Regions from separate parts of the Amycolatopsis sp. NPDC058278 genome, predicted to be linked through region 2. Evidence: riboswitches for the same ligand, from Rfam matches in the RefSeq annotation. Region 2 holds a riboswitch; the other holds the start of a gene.
What was found. Region 2 has a riboswitch for thiamine pyrophosphate ahead of thiO (glycine oxidase ThiO). Riboswitches for the same ligand answer to the same signal wherever they lie in the genome.
Positions count from the first base shown of each region.

Region 1: it holds a riboswitch for thiamine pyrophosphate, as region 2 does, so the genes downstream of both, ACFVYA_RS19170 (thiamine ABC transporter substrate binding subunit) here and thiO (glycine oxidase ThiO) in region 2, are expected to answer to the same signal.

Region 1 covers NZ_JBHVXZ010000033.1:30,464-37,367, forward strand. The annotation lists gene ACFVYA_RS19140 (DNA-3-methyladenine glycosylase 2 family protein) at 1-973, opposite strand, end outside; gene ychF (redox-regulated ATPase YchF) at 1,076-2,158, shown strand; gene ACFVYA_RS19150 (ArsR family transcriptional regulator) at 2,224-2,817, shown strand; gene ACFVYA_RS19155 (hypothetical protein) at 2,814-3,281, shown strand; gene ACFVYA_RS19160 (hypothetical protein) at 3,281-3,619, shown strand; gene ACFVYA_RS19165 (4a-hydroxytetrahydrobiopterin dehydratase) at 4,028-4,312, opposite strand; TPP riboswitch at 4,345-4,452, shown strand; gene ACFVYA_RS19170 (thiamine ABC transporter substrate binding subunit) at 4,474-5,523, shown strand; gene ACFVYA_RS19175 (ABC transporter permease) at 5,607-6,904, shown strand, end outside.
Region 2 covers NZ_JBHVXZ010000014.1:8,682-15,585, forward strand. The annotation lists gene thiD (bifunctional hydroxymethylpyrimidine kinase/phosphomethylpyrimidine kinase) at 1-328, shown strand, start outside; gene ACFVYA_RS09560 (ion transporter) at 232-1,017, shown strand; gene ACFVYA_RS09565 (hypothetical protein) at 1,028-1,153, opposite strand; gene ACFVYA_RS09570 (MarR family winged helix-turn-helix transcriptional regulator) at 1,244-1,672, opposite strand; gene ACFVYA_RS09575 (thiazole synthase) at 1,833-2,591, opposite strand; gene thiS (sulfur carrier protein ThiS) at 2,593-2,793, opposite strand; gene thiO (glycine oxidase ThiO) at 2,793-3,866, opposite strand; TPP riboswitch at 3,860-3,965, opposite strand; gene thiE (thiamine phosphate synthase) at 4,099-4,758, shown strand; gene ACFVYA_RS09595 (hypothetical protein) at 4,760-5,506, opposite strand; gene ACFVYA_RS09600 (threonine/serine dehydratase) at 5,654-6,604, shown strand; gene ACFVYA_RS09605 (MFS transporter) at 6,618-6,904, opposite strand, start outside.

The sequences.
Region 1 (6,904 bases), on a different contig from region 2:
CGTCCACCGCGCCCGGCACCCGGATCCCCGGCACGGCCGCGACCACCGGGGCCAGCGCCGGATCGGCGCCGAGGACGCGGGTGACCGCCGCGGGGTCGGCGTCGAGGTCGAGCAGCCGGCGCACCCGGCTGACCGCACTGCCGAGATCGCGCAGGTCGGTGAGCACCAGCTCGCAGCGCACGTGGTCGGGCGAAGGCGTCAGTCGCACGACGCCGGTGCCGTGGGCGAGCCGCAGGGTCCGCGCGTAGGCCTCCGCAGTGACTTCTTCAATGCCCGGCACCGCGTGGGCGGCGAAGAAGCGAAGCAACCCTGAAGCGTCGAAGGGCGGCCGGAACGGCAGCCGCAGGCTGAGCCGAGTTCCGGTCACATCGCTCTGCCGGCCACGTCGTGCAGTCGCGAAGGCACGAAGCTGCGAAGGCGTCGTGGCGAACACTTCGCGGATCGTCTCGTTGAACTGCCGCACGCTGGAGAAGCCCGCCGCGAAGGCGACGTCCGTCAGCGGCAGCCCGGACATCTCGATGAGCAGCCGCGCCGAGTGCGCGCGGTGCGCGCGGGCCAGGGCCAGCGGGCCCGCGCCCAGCTCGGCGGTGAGCACCCGGCCCAGCTGGCGTTCCGAGTACCCGAGCCGCCGGGCGAGACCCGGGACGCCTTCGCGCTCGACGGTCCCGTCGGAGATCAGGCGCATCGCCCGCGCGGCCAGGTCGGCGCGCACGTTCCAGTCCGGTGAGCCGGGCACGGCGTCGGGCAGGCAACGGCGGCAGGCGCGGAAGCCGTTGGCCTGCGCGGCTGCCGACGTCGGGAAGAAGCGGACGTTCTGCGCCTTCGGCGTCGAGGCCGGGCACGACGGGCGGCAGTAGATCCCGGTCGTGCGGACCGCCATGATGAACTGGCCGTCGAAGCGCGGGTCGCGGGCCGTGACCACGCGGTAGCAGCGCTCGGCGTCCCGCCAGAGTGAGAGCGTTTCGGTGACCATTGATCCGAGCATGCCAGCAGGTCAGCGCCGTCGCTGGCGGAAATCCGCCACGGCGTTGGGTGCGTGGGCCGCGACCGGGGCAGCCACGTAGACTGCGGGGTCGTGAGCCTCACCCTCGGTATCGTCGGCCTGCCCAACGTCGGCAAGTCCACCCTGTTCAACGCGCTGACCCGGAACAACGTGCTCGCCGCGAACTACCCGTTCGCGACGATCGAGCCGAACGTCGGTGTCGTGCCGCTGCCGGACCCCCGGCTGGACAAGCTGGCCGAGCTGCACAAGTCGGAGAAGACCGTCCCCGCCGTGGTGTCCTTTGTGGACATCGCGGGCATCGTGAAGGGCGCGTCCGAGGGTGCTGGGCTGGGCAACAAGTTCCTGGCGAACATCCGTGAGGCCAACGCGATCTGCCAGGTCATCCGCGTGTTCGACGACCCGGACGTGATCCACGTCGACGGCCGGATCGATCCGCTGAGCGACATCGAGACGATCAACACCGAGCTCATCCTGGCCGACCTGCAGACCCTCGAGAAGGCCGTCTGGCGGTTGGAGAAGGAAGCGCGGACCAAGAAGGAAGCCAAGCCCGCGCTCGAGGCCGCGCAGAAGGCGAAGGAGATCCTCGACAGCGGACGCACGCTCTTCTCGGCTCAGAAGGACGTCGACCTCGAATTGCTTCGCGAGCACAGCCTCCTGACGACGAAGCCGTTCCTGTACGTATTCAACGCCGACGAGGCGGTGCTCACCGACGAAGCTCGCCGCGAGGAGCTGACCAAGCTGGTCGCCCCGGCGGACGCGGTGTTCCTCGACGCGAAGGTCGAGGCGGAGCTGCTGGAGCTGGACGACGAGGAGTCGGTGCGCGAGCTGCTCGAGTCGGTCGGCCAGCCGGAGCCGGGGCTGTACTCCCTGGCCCGCGCCGGTTTCCACACCCTCGGCCTGCAGACGTACCTGACGGCGGGCCCGAAGGAGTCCCGCGCGTGGACGATTCCGCAGGGTGCGACGGCCCCGCAGGCGGCGGGCGTGATCCACACGGACTTCGAGCGCGGCTTCATCAAGGCGGAGATCGTCTCCTACGACGACCTGATGGCGGCGGGTTCGATGGCGGCGGCCCGCGCGGCGGGCAAGGTCCGCATGGAGGGCAAGGACTACGTCATGGCCGACGGCGACGTGGTGGAGTTCCGCTTCAACGTCTGATGCACGCTGCGTGAGCAAGAACTACTGAATGTCGTTTTCATTGGACGCAGGATATACTGCGTCCAATGAAAGCTTCGTCGAGCTTGCTGCCGCTGCTGCGGTCGCGCATGCAGGGTGAGCTGCTGGCGCTGGTGCTGCTGCACCCGGAGCGCGAGTACAGCATCACCGAGCTCGCCGAGGCGTGTGGTGTCACGCCGACGGCCGTGCTGCGGGAGGTCGAACGGCTCGTCGGCGGCGGCATCCTGGAAGACCGGCGGGTCGGTCGGAGCCGGCTCGTCAAAGCCCGCACGGACACCCCGCTCTACCGGCCGCTGAGCGAGGTCATCGCGGTCACCTTCGGGCCGCTGCCACTGCTCGCCGAGGCCTTGTCCGGTCTGGCGGGCGTGCGCGAGGCCTACATCTACGGCTCCTGGGCCGCGCGCTACAGCGGCGAACCGGGGCCGCCGCCCGGGGACGTCGACGTGCTCGTCGTCGGCTCGCCCGACCCGGACGCGCTCTTCGACCTGGCCGAGGGCGTGTCGCGGCGGCTGGGCCGCGAGGTCAACGTCCACCGGATCTCGCCGGCGTCGTGGACGGCGGACAGCACGGATCCGTTCCTCACCAGCGTGCGTGAGCGTCCGCTGGTCCCGCTGCCCCTCGATCAGGAGACTTCCCGATGACCCGGTGGAACCAGGGCCGCGCCACGATCGACGCGCTCATCGCGCGCGGTTCCCTCGAACACGTCCCGGCTTCGCGGGAGGCCGCGGAAGCGGAGCTCGCCAGGGCCCGCACGCACGTCGCTTCGGCACGCCAGCTGCTGGCCTCGGACCCGGAGGGCGCCTACACGCTGGCGTACGACGGCGCCCGCCGGTCGCTGGCGGCCGTCCTGCAGAACCAAGGCCTGCGTGCAACGAGCCGCGGGGGCCACATCGCCGTCTACGAAGCGGTTCTCGCGCAGCTCGATCCGCCGCTGGGGCCGCTTCTGCGTCCCTTCAACCGGATGCGGGTCCGGCGCAACGAAGTCGCCTACCGTTCTTCCGAGGCGCCTTCGGTGACCGCCGAGGACGTGACGGCCGATGTGGCGAAGGTCGAAGACCTCATCGGGGTCGCCGAAAAGACGATCCCGAACATGTCCCGCTACTGATGGCGCGGACCGAGCCCCGCCCGCTCACGCCGAACGAGCGGACGACACTGGACACGCTGCTCGCGGCGGACTTCCCCGGTGCCGCGGAACTGCGCGCGCAGGCCACCACGGCCCGGGTGGTCGGCCGCTGCGGCTGCGGCTGTCCCACGATCGACCTCGCCGTGGACGATGTGACCCCACGCTGGCCGAAGAAGGAATCGGTGGCGGTGGAGGCCGACGTCCCGGACGGCGGCCTCATCGTGTTCGCCGAGGAGGGGCGCCTGTCCTGCCTGGAGTACTGGTCCGTCGGTGACGAGCCACCGGCCGCGTTCCCGCCGCCCGGGCAGATCACCTGGTAGCCCGCCGGATCCGGAAGATCCGGCAGGCCCTGGCGAACTAGCCGAGCAGGCCCAGCACCGCGATCACGATCAGCACCACCGCGGGGGCGAGGGCGTTGATCCAGGCGCGCTGGGCGGGGGTGAGGGCGGCGGTGCTGTTCATGGCGTTCCCTATGGGCCGAACCGATGCTTCCGCAGGAACAGCGCGCTGATCATGCCGCCCGTTAACAGCTGTGATCGAACTCTCAGCCGTCCAGGTGACGGCGGTTGCGGGCGGTGAACCAGAGCACCCCGCCGGCTGCCGCCACCATTGCCGCGAACGCCGCCGTGCCGACCACGATTGCCTGAGTCATCTGTGTCTCCCTCCCGAAGGTTGCGGTAACCGAGAGACGCCGAACCCGGGCGAAGGTGCACTCAGCGTAGCCGAGATCACACTGCGGCCAGCACCTCGTCGATCTGCGCGGCGAGGTCGAAGTCCTTCGCCGTCAAGCCGCCCGCCGAGTGCGTGCTGAGCCGGAAGGTCAGCGTGCGCCAGCGGATGTCGATGTCCGGGTGGTGGTCGGCGGCCTCGGCGAGTTCCGCCACCCGGTTCACCACCTCGATCGCCTGGGGGAAGCTCGCCAGCTCCACCTCGCGGGAGATCACCGCGCCGGACCGCGTCCAGTCCGCGGCCAATTGTCCGTCGGCCTCGGAGTCGCTCAAGATTTCCGTCATGTCTCCATGGTCGTCCGTCCTGGACTACGCTGCACGGTTGCCACGGGAGTCCGGTGAGCCGGGCTGAGAGGCGGGGTCACCCGCGACCGTTCGCACCTGACCGGATCATGCCGGCGACGGGAGGGCTTCCCTCCCGCGTCCGGCGAAGTGCAGGAGGGTAGATGAAACGCAGGGCTGTTCGCGCCGCGACGGCCATTGCCGCCGTCAGCGCCGTCGCCGCGGCGTGCTCGCTGTCGGACGGTGACGGTGGCACGCAGCAGACGCCCACCGTCACCCTCGTGACGCACGATTCGTTCCTCGCGCCGCAGGAGGTGCTCGACGCCTTCCAGAAGCAGTCGGGCATCAAGGTCTCCGTGCTCAAGCAGGGCGACGCCGGATCGCTGACCAACAAGCTCGTGCTGACGAAGGCCAACCCGATCGGCGACGTCGCGTACGGCGTCGACTCCACCTTCGCCTCGCGGGCGCTGGCCGAGGGCGTCTTCGAGCCCTACACCAGCCCGGAAGCCGACCGCGGGCCGCAGCGCTACGCCGTCGACCCCGAGCACCGGCTGTCCGCGGTCGACGTCGGCGACGTCTGCGTCAACGTCGACACGAACTACTTCGCCGGCAAGGGGATCCCGGCGCCGTCGAGCTACGACGACCTGGCCGACCCGAAGTACAAGGACCTGCTGGTCGCCGAGGACCCGGCGACGGCTTCGCCCGGCCTGGCGTTCCTCCTCGGCACCATCGCGAAGTACGGCGAGGCCGGCTGGAAGGACTACTGGACGAAGCTGAAGGCCAACGGCGTCAAGGTGGTCAGCGGCTGGGAAGAGGCCTACACCAAGCAGTTCTCCGGCTCGTCCGGCAAGGGGCCGCGGCCGATCGTCGTCTCGTACGCGTCGTCGCCGGCCGCCGAAGTCGGCGACGACGGGAAGCCGCGCACCAAGGCGCTGCTCGACACCTGCTACCGGCAGGTCGAGTACGCCGGCGTGCTGGCGAACGGCAAGCAGGTCGAGAACGCCCGCAAGGTCGTCGACTTCCTGCTCTCGCAGCAGTTCCAGGCCACGGTCGCGGCCAACATGTACGTCTACCCGGCGCGCCAGGGCGTCGACCTGCCCGCCGGCTGGGCCCAGGTCGCGCCGCTGCCGCAGAAGCCGCAGACGCTGCCCGCGGACCAGGTGCAGGCCGGACGCGAGAAGTGGATCGGCGAATGGCGCACGCTCGTGCAGTGACACCCGGGACGCCGCCCCGGAGCCTCCGGCGCGCAACGGCTCCGCCGCGGACCGCCCGCGGGCTCGGGCTGGCGCTGCTCGGGCTGGCCCCGATCGGGTTCCTTGTGGTGTTCTTCGCCTGGCCGGTGCTGGCGATCATCGGCCGCGGGTTCGCCGCGGGTGGCCTCGACGTCGTGCTCGGCGACGCGCGGACCTGGCAGCTGGCCGGGTTCACCGTCGCGAGCGCGGCCGCGTCGACGGTGGTCGCCGTGCTGGCCGGGCTGCCGGTGGCGTTCCTGCTGGCGCGGGTGCGGCTGCCCGGCGTGGGCCTGGCGCGGACGCTGGTGCTGGTGCCGTTCGTGCTGCCGACCGTGGTCGTCGGGCTGGCGTTCCGGGCGCTGTGGCCGGACGGCGGCGTGCTGCCGATCGTGCTGGCCAACGCCTTCTTCAACGTCGCCGTCGTCGCGCGGACCGTCGCCGGGCTGTGGGCGCGGCTGGATTCGCGGACGACCGACGCCGCCCGCGCGCTGGGTGCGTCGCCGTGGCGGGCCTTCCGATCGGTGACGCTGCCCGCGCTGGCGCCCGCGATCGCGTCCGCCGCGGCCGTCGTGTTCCTGTTCTGCGCCACCAGCTTCGGGGTCGTCCTGATCCTCGGCGGAGCCCGCTACCGGACCCTGGAAACCGAGATCTACCTGCGGACGGTCGACCTCCTGGACCTCTCCGGCGCGGCCGCGCTTTCGCTGATCCAGTTCGCGGCCGTGGTCGCCGCGCTGGTGCTCGGCGGGCTGGCGCGCCGGCGCAAGGAAGGCGCCCGGATCGGTTCCGGCGGCGCACGGCCGCCGAGGGGCGGCGAGTGGTGGGTCGTCGGCGCCGCGGGGGTCGTGCTCGCGTCGCTGGTGACGCCGATCGTCGCGCTCCTCGCCGAATCGGTGTCCACTGAGGACGGCTGGAGCCTCGCGGGGTACCGGGCACTGACGAGCACCGGCGAGAAGGGCGCGCTCCAGGTGTCCGGCTGGGACGCCGCGCTGAACTCGCTGAAGGTGGCCATCGACGCGACGCTGCTCGCGATGGTCGTCGGTGTGCTCGCGTCCGTCGTGCTGGTGGCGCTGCGGCGCTCGCCGGCACGGGCCGCGCGCGGCCTGGGCGAGACGATGGACGCCGTCCTGATGCTGCCGCTCGGGGTGTCCGCGGTGACCGTCGGGTTCGGCTACCTGGTGACGCTCGACGCGCTGCCCGGCGACCTGCGGACGTCGCCCTACCTGGTGCCGCTGGCCCAGGCGCTGGTGATCATCCCGCTGATCGTGCGGATGGTGCTGCCGGTGCTGCGCTCGGTCGACGTCCGGCTGCGGCAGGCCGCCTCGACGCTCGGGGCGAGCCCGCTGCGGGTGTGGCGGGAGATCGA
Region 2 (6,904 bases):
GGCCGTCGTGCTGCACCGGATGGGCCCCCGGTACGTCCTGGTCAAGAGCGGGCACCTGCAGGCCGACCCGGAATGCGTGGACCTGCTGTTCGACGGCTCGACGTTCGTGGAGCTGCCGGGGCAGCGGTACCCGACCCCGCACACGCACGGCGCGGGCGACACAATGGCGTCGGCGCTCACCGCGGGCCTGGCCAAGGGGATGTCCGTGGTCGAGGCCGCGCGCTACGGCAAGTGGTTCGTCTCGCACGCGGTCGAGCACGCCTACCCGATGGGCGCCAAGGTCGGCCCGGTTTCGGCCTTCTGGCGGCTGGCGCCCGAGGAGCGCTGAAGGTTCAGCCGATCGACTGGTGCCCGAGCGCGCGCAGGACGTCGGCCAGCCAGACCAGCCCGTACCCGACCACCCGAAAGTTCTACGCCTACCGCGGCAGCTTCTTCCGCGACAACTGGAACGTCTTCGACCTGCTGGTGGTCGGCATCGCGGTGATCCCGGCGACCGGGCCGTTCGCGGTGCTGCGGTCGTTGCGCGTGTTGCGCGTCCTGCGGCTGATCTCCGTCGTGCCGTCGATGCGGAAGGTCGTCTCCGGCCTGCTCGCCGCGATCCCCGGGATGGCGTCGATCGCGGCACTGCTCGCGCTGATCATCTTCGTGGCGGGGGTGATGGCGACGAAGCTGTTCGGCACCATCGACCCCGGTGACTTCGGCGACCTCGGCACGTCCCTGTTCACCCTGTTCCAGGTGATGACCGGCGAGGCGTGGCCGGACATCGCGAAGACCATCATGGAACAGGCGCCGATGGCCTGGGTCTTCTTCGTCGTCTACATCCTGGTGTCCAGCTTCGCGGTGCTGAACCTCTTCATCGCCGTCGTGGTCAGCGGCATGGAAGACGAGCTGCGCCAGGACATCCGCGAGGAAGAGGCGAAGCAGGCCGAAACGCAGGCCGCGGCCAACCAGGAGATCCTCGACGAGCTCCGCGCCCTGCGCGCGGAACTGGCTGAGCTGCGGCAGAAAGCCGCTTAGTGGTCCGCGATCAGCGCTTCTTCCGGGCCCGACGGCTCATGATGGTCCCCCCGATCACGGCCACGAGAGCGATCACCACGAGCACGCCGCCCATGGGGCCATCGGGAAACCAAATCGCGGCCAGCGTCGAATCCACCACGCCTACCTCCCCAGGTGTTCCGGTCGACGGTCGACCAGCGTGCTGCGGGTGTACCCGCTCAGCCGGCGCGCCACACCGAGGCGCGTCCTAGTCGTCCGCGATCAGGGCCTCGAGCGCCGGGATCGCCGCCGTCAGGGCCTCGCGGTGCTCGGGCGAGAGCCGGTCGAGGCGGCGGTTCAGCTCCTGCACCCGCGTCGACCGGACGCCGGACACGAGCCGCTCGCCCTCTTCGGTCGCCTTCGCCAGCCAGGCCCGGCGGTCGACCGGGTCGGACTCGCGGCTGACGTACCCCGCCTCGACCAGGGACGCGATGATCCGCGACATCGTCGCCGCGGCCACGCCCTCCTTGGCCGCGAGGTCGCCGAGCCGCAGCTGGCCCGCGTGCACCAGCGTCGCCAGCGCCGAGAGGGCGCCGTGGCCCGGCCCCGGGACACCCGCTTGCCGCAGTGACCGGGACAGCCTGCCCACCGCGAGGTACAACCTGCCCGAGACGTCCTGGACCGATGTGCTCGTCACGGCTGGCTCCTTCTACCTTCGCCCCGCCGCGGGTGCGCCGGAAAGTGCCGTCCACCTTACGGGCTCGCAGTGACGCTCCGCGTTAAGCCACCACGGCGTCATACCGGGGCTTCGCCCCGGGCCGGGGGCTCCGCCACCCGGAGCCCCCGAAAGCAGCAGTTCACCGGGGTGGGCTCGACGCCTGCGCCCAGAAGCGCTGCGGCACGCGCCCGGCCTCGCGGGCCAGCCGCCCGGCCACGACACCCGCGCGCATCGCCGCGGCCATCCGCTCGGGATCGGTCGCCCGGGTGACCGCGGTGGACAGCAGGACCGCGTCGCAGCCGAGCTCCATCGCCAGCGTCGCGTCCGAGGCCGTGCCGATTCCGGCGTCCAGGATCACCGGAACGCCCGCCCGCGAAACGATCAGCTCGATGTTGTGCGGATTGCGGATGCCGAGACCGGTGCCGATCGGCGCGCCCAGCGGCATCACCGCGGCGCAGCCGGCTTCCTCCAGGCGCAGCGCGAGCACCGGGTCGTCGTTCGTGTAGGCGAACACGGTGAACCCGTCGGCGGCCAGCCGTTCGGCGGCGTCGAGCGTCTCGAACGGGTCCGGCAGCAGCGTCCGGTCGTCGGCGTGCACCTCGAGCTTGATCAGGTCGGTCTCCAGCGCCTCCCGCGCGAGCTGCGCGGTGAGCACGGCTTCGGCGGCCGTCCGGCAGCCCGCCGTGTTCGGCAGCAGTTCGATGCCGAGCCTGTTGAGGAGCTCGAGGACGCCGGAGCCGCCTTCGGCGTCGGCGCGGCGCATGGCGACGGTGGTCAGCTCGGTGCCGGACGCGACCAGCGCGCGTTCCAGCACGGCGAGGTTGGCCGCGCCGCCGGTGCCGATGATCAGCCGGGACGTCAGCTTGCAGGTGCCGATGACCAGCGGTGCTTCGTCCATGTCAGCCTCCCTGTACCGCGGTGAGCACGTCGAGGACCGCCCCCTTGGGCACGGCGGTGGCCGCCCAGTCGGCGCGGCGGACGACGACGCCGTCGACCGCGACGGCGATGCCGGGTCGCTGGCCGCCCGAAGCGTCGAGGACGTCGGCGACGGTCGCGTCGTCCGGGAACGCCGTCCACGCGCCGTTGAGCTTGATCTCCATCACACGTGCTCCTTCTGGTGCAGGCGGGCGGGGGATGCCGCTTCGGTGCCTTCGGGCGGCTTCTCCCCCTCGAGCCAGGCGACCACGGCGTCCGCGGTCACCGGGGCCATCAGCAGGCCGTTGCGGTGGTGCCCGGTCGCGGCAAAAACACTGCCGTCCAGGACGCCGAGGTACGGCAGCGCGTCCCGGCTGCCGGCCCGCAGGCCGGCGGCGGTCTCGGTCAGCTCGTACTCGGTGATCGCGGGGAAGACGCGTTCGGCGCCTTCGAGCAGCTCGCGCACGCCGCGAGCGGTGACGGCCTGGTCGAAGCCGGCCTCGTACTGGGTGGCGCCGAGGACCAGCTCCTGGTCGCCGCGCGGGACGAGGTAGATCGGGCGCCCTTCGACGACGGCGCGGACGGTGTGCGTGGGCGGCGGCAAGCAGCCGCGACGGGGCCTGAGCCGGAGGATTTCGCCCTTGAGCGGGCGGACGGCGTCGGCGAGCGCCGGGTGCAGCCGCCCGGTCCAGGCACCCGCGGCGAGCACGACGGCTTCGGTGTCCGGGAGTTCTTCGACGCGCTCGCGGACGAACCGGACCTGGTGGTTGACGCAGGCCGCGTACAGCGCCTCGAGCAGTTTCCGGTTGTCCACGGCCAGGTCACCGGGCACGTGGAGTCCACTTCGGACGGACCCGGCACCGGGTTCGAGCCGCTTGACCTCCCGCCCGGTGAGCCTCTCGGCCGCGCGGCCGAGCGAGTGCAGGTGGCCGGCCAGGATGTCCAGGTAGCCGGCGTCGGCGCGGTCGAAGGCGACGACGAGCGTCCCGTGCCCGGCCAGCCCCGGGTCGGCGCCCTCTTTGCCGAGGTCACGCGCGAAATCCGGCCACCGTCTGAGCGACTCTTCGCCGAGGCGGAGGACGTCCTCCTCGCCCGGCCACGCCTCGGTGACCGGGGCGAGCATGCCGCCGGCCAGCCAGGACGCCCCACCGCGGACGGGTTCGGGGTCGTAGAGGGTGACTTGGTGGCCTTTCGCGGCGGCGCGCCACGCGGCGGACAGGCCGATCACGCCGCCGCCCACCACTGCCAGGTTCGTCATGGAATCACGCTCCCTGCGCCGGCATGACCCGGATCAGGTTCCACGGTCGGAGCGGCAGCTCCCTCTCAGCCCGTTCCTCGGGCTCCCGTGCGGACAACCCCACCCTACTGTGCCGTTGGTTGATAATCCAACCGCAGTCACGGCCGGATGGCTTTCGCGGCAATGGCACGTAGCGCTCGACGGCCGGCCTACTTTTGGTCGGATTATCAACGTGCACGGTACGGTCGCCGCTATGCCCGCCCTCTCCGGTGACAAGATCCGCGCCCGCCTCGACGCGGCGCGCCTGTACCTCTGCACGGATGCCCGCACGGACCGCGGCGACCTGGCCGCCTTCGCCGACGCGGCCCTCGCGGGCGGCGTCGACATCGTCCAGCTGCGCGACAAGACCGGCGCCCTGGAGGCCGCCGGCGAGATCGCGGCGCTGGAGGTGCTGGCGGAGGCGTGTGCCCGCCACGGAGCGTTGCTGTCGGTGAACGACCGGGCCGACGTGGCGCTGGCCGTGGGGGCCGACGTGCTGCACCTGGGCCAGGACGACATCCCGGTGCCGCTGGCCCGCCGGATCCTGGGCGACGAGGTGGTGATCGGCCGCTCGACGCACGCGCTCGACCAGGCCCTCGCGGCGGCCGCGGAGCCCGGGGTGGATTACTTCTGCACGGGCCCGTGCTGGCCGACGCCGACGAAGCCGGGCCGCCCGGCGCCGGGCCTGGACCTGGTGCGCGCGACGGCGGCCTGGGCCCCCGACCGGCCGTGGTTCGCGATCGGCGGCATCGACGGGCCGCGGCTCGGCGAGGTCCTCGACGCGGGAGCGTCCCGGATCGTGGTGGTCCGGGCGATCACCGAGGCCGAGGACCCCGAGGCCGCGGCGCGCGAACTGCGCGCCCGCCTCCCCTGAGTCACGGGGTCGGCGTCGTCGCGGCGCCCTTGCTGGTCGGCGGGGTTGCCGACGTCGCCGGCGCCGAGGTCGACGGCTGGTCGGCCGTCGTGCTCGGGGTGGTCGTCGGGGTCTGCGACGACGTCGTCGGCGGGGTCGAGGTGCCCGTCGGGGTCGTGGACGTGTCCGTCGGCGCCACCTGCGTGTCGTCCGTGCTGGGTGCCGGTGTCGTCGCCGGGGTCTTGTCCTCGTGACCGGAGCCGCCGGTGAAGATCTTGCCGATGCTCGGGCCCGTGCCGCCACCGATCTGGGTGCCCGTCGCCGACTCGAAGCCGACGATCGACAGGATCGCCACCGCGAACGCCGCCACGCTCGTGCCGATGATCAGCGGCCAGCGCAGTTTCCGCAGCCGCGCCGACAGCCGTGACGGCTCTTCCTCCGGCGGTTTCAGCTGGACCGTCGGCTGGTCGGTGATCGGCACGTCCGGCGGCCCCTCGGCCGGCCCGCGCCGCCGGATGCCCGACGTCGCCAGCTGGCGCGCCCTGAGCGCCGCCTCACGGGTGCGCTGCAGCGAGCGCAGGTACAGCTCGCTGCCGACCGTCGACACCACGCTCGCCACGCCGGCGCCGGCCACCGTGCCCGCCACGCCGAGTGTCGAGCCGAGCAGCGCCGCGGTCACCGCCGCCAGCGCCGCCGCCAGGACCTGCGCGATCCGCAGGCCCGACTTCTCTTCCTTCTCTTCCGAAGCCGCTACGTTCTCCTTGCTCATGATCCCGATCTAGGTAGTCCGTGTTCTCCCCTGTCCAACGTCTAAGGCGCGTGAGGCACTCCCCTCGTTGCCGCAGCGTGAGGAGGACCACTCCGTCTGTCCATATTAGACACTCCAATTCGAACGTTTTCTTGACATACTCGGCACATGGAACTGGTGACGATCTCTGACATCGAGGCCGCCGCGAAGCGCGTCGAAGATGTCGCCGTACGCACACCCCTGCTGCTCCAGACCTGGGATCCCCGCAAGACCCTGTGGCTCAAACCCGAAAGCCTGCAACCGGTCGGCGCGTTCAAGGTGCGCGGCGCGTTCAACGCCATCGCCGCCCTCGACGACGCGGCCCGCGCCCGCGGGGTCATCGCGTACTCCAGCGGCAACCACGCGCAGGCAGTCGCGTACGCGGCGCAGCGGTACGGCGTGCCCGCGGTGATCGTCGTGCCGGACGTCGCGCCGCGGATCAAGGTCGAGGCCACCCGTTCGTACGGCGCCGAGGTCATCGAGGTCCCGATCGGCGAGCACGAGGGGAAAGCGCGTGAACTGGCCGTCGAACGCGGGCTGACCCTCGTCCCGCCGTTCGACCACGCGGCCATCATCGCCGGGCAGGGCACGGCGGGGCTGGAGATCGCCGAGGATCTCCCGGACGTCGAGGTCGTGCTCGTCCCGATCAGCGGCGGCGGGCTGGCGGCGGGGGTCGGCACCGCGATCAAGGCCCGCTGCCCGCAGGCGAAGGTGATCGGGGTCGAGCCGGCGCTGGCCGCGGACGTCGCCGACAGCCTCCAGCGGGGCGAACTGGTCCGGTGGCCGCAGGCCGACCGCGCCCGCACGATCGCCGACGGCCTGCGCTCGCAACCGTCGGAACTGACCTTCGCCCATTTGCGCGAGGTCGTCGACCGGATGGTCACGGTCACCGAGGACGAGATCCGCGAGGCCGTCCGCGTCCTCGCCCGCAAGGCCCGGCTGGTGGCCGAGCCGAGCGGCGCGGTGACGACGGCGGCGTACCTGTTCCACGCCGAAGAGCTGCCGGCCGGCAAGACGGTCGCGCTGGTCTCGGGCGGCAACGCCGACCCGGCGCTGTTCGCCGAGATCCTCGCGGGCTGATCCCGGCCGCGGGTCAGGAGCCGGCGACCGGGGTCCCGCCGCCGCGGATGTGCGTCGGCGGGCCCTCGACGCCGCAGTGGTAGCACTCGCCGAGGTGGGGGCACTCGTCGTCGGGTTTGGCCTCGGCCGGGGGCGCGAGGACGCCGTTGTGGATGCCCAGCGCGATCAGGCCGCCGGCGATGGCCAGTGCCGCGCAGATGACCAGCGCCGTCCGCCAGCCCGCCGTCAGCGCGACCGGGTCGGTGTACGCCTCGCCGGTCAGCCCGGCCGCCGCCGGCAGCACCGCCACCGCCAGCAGGC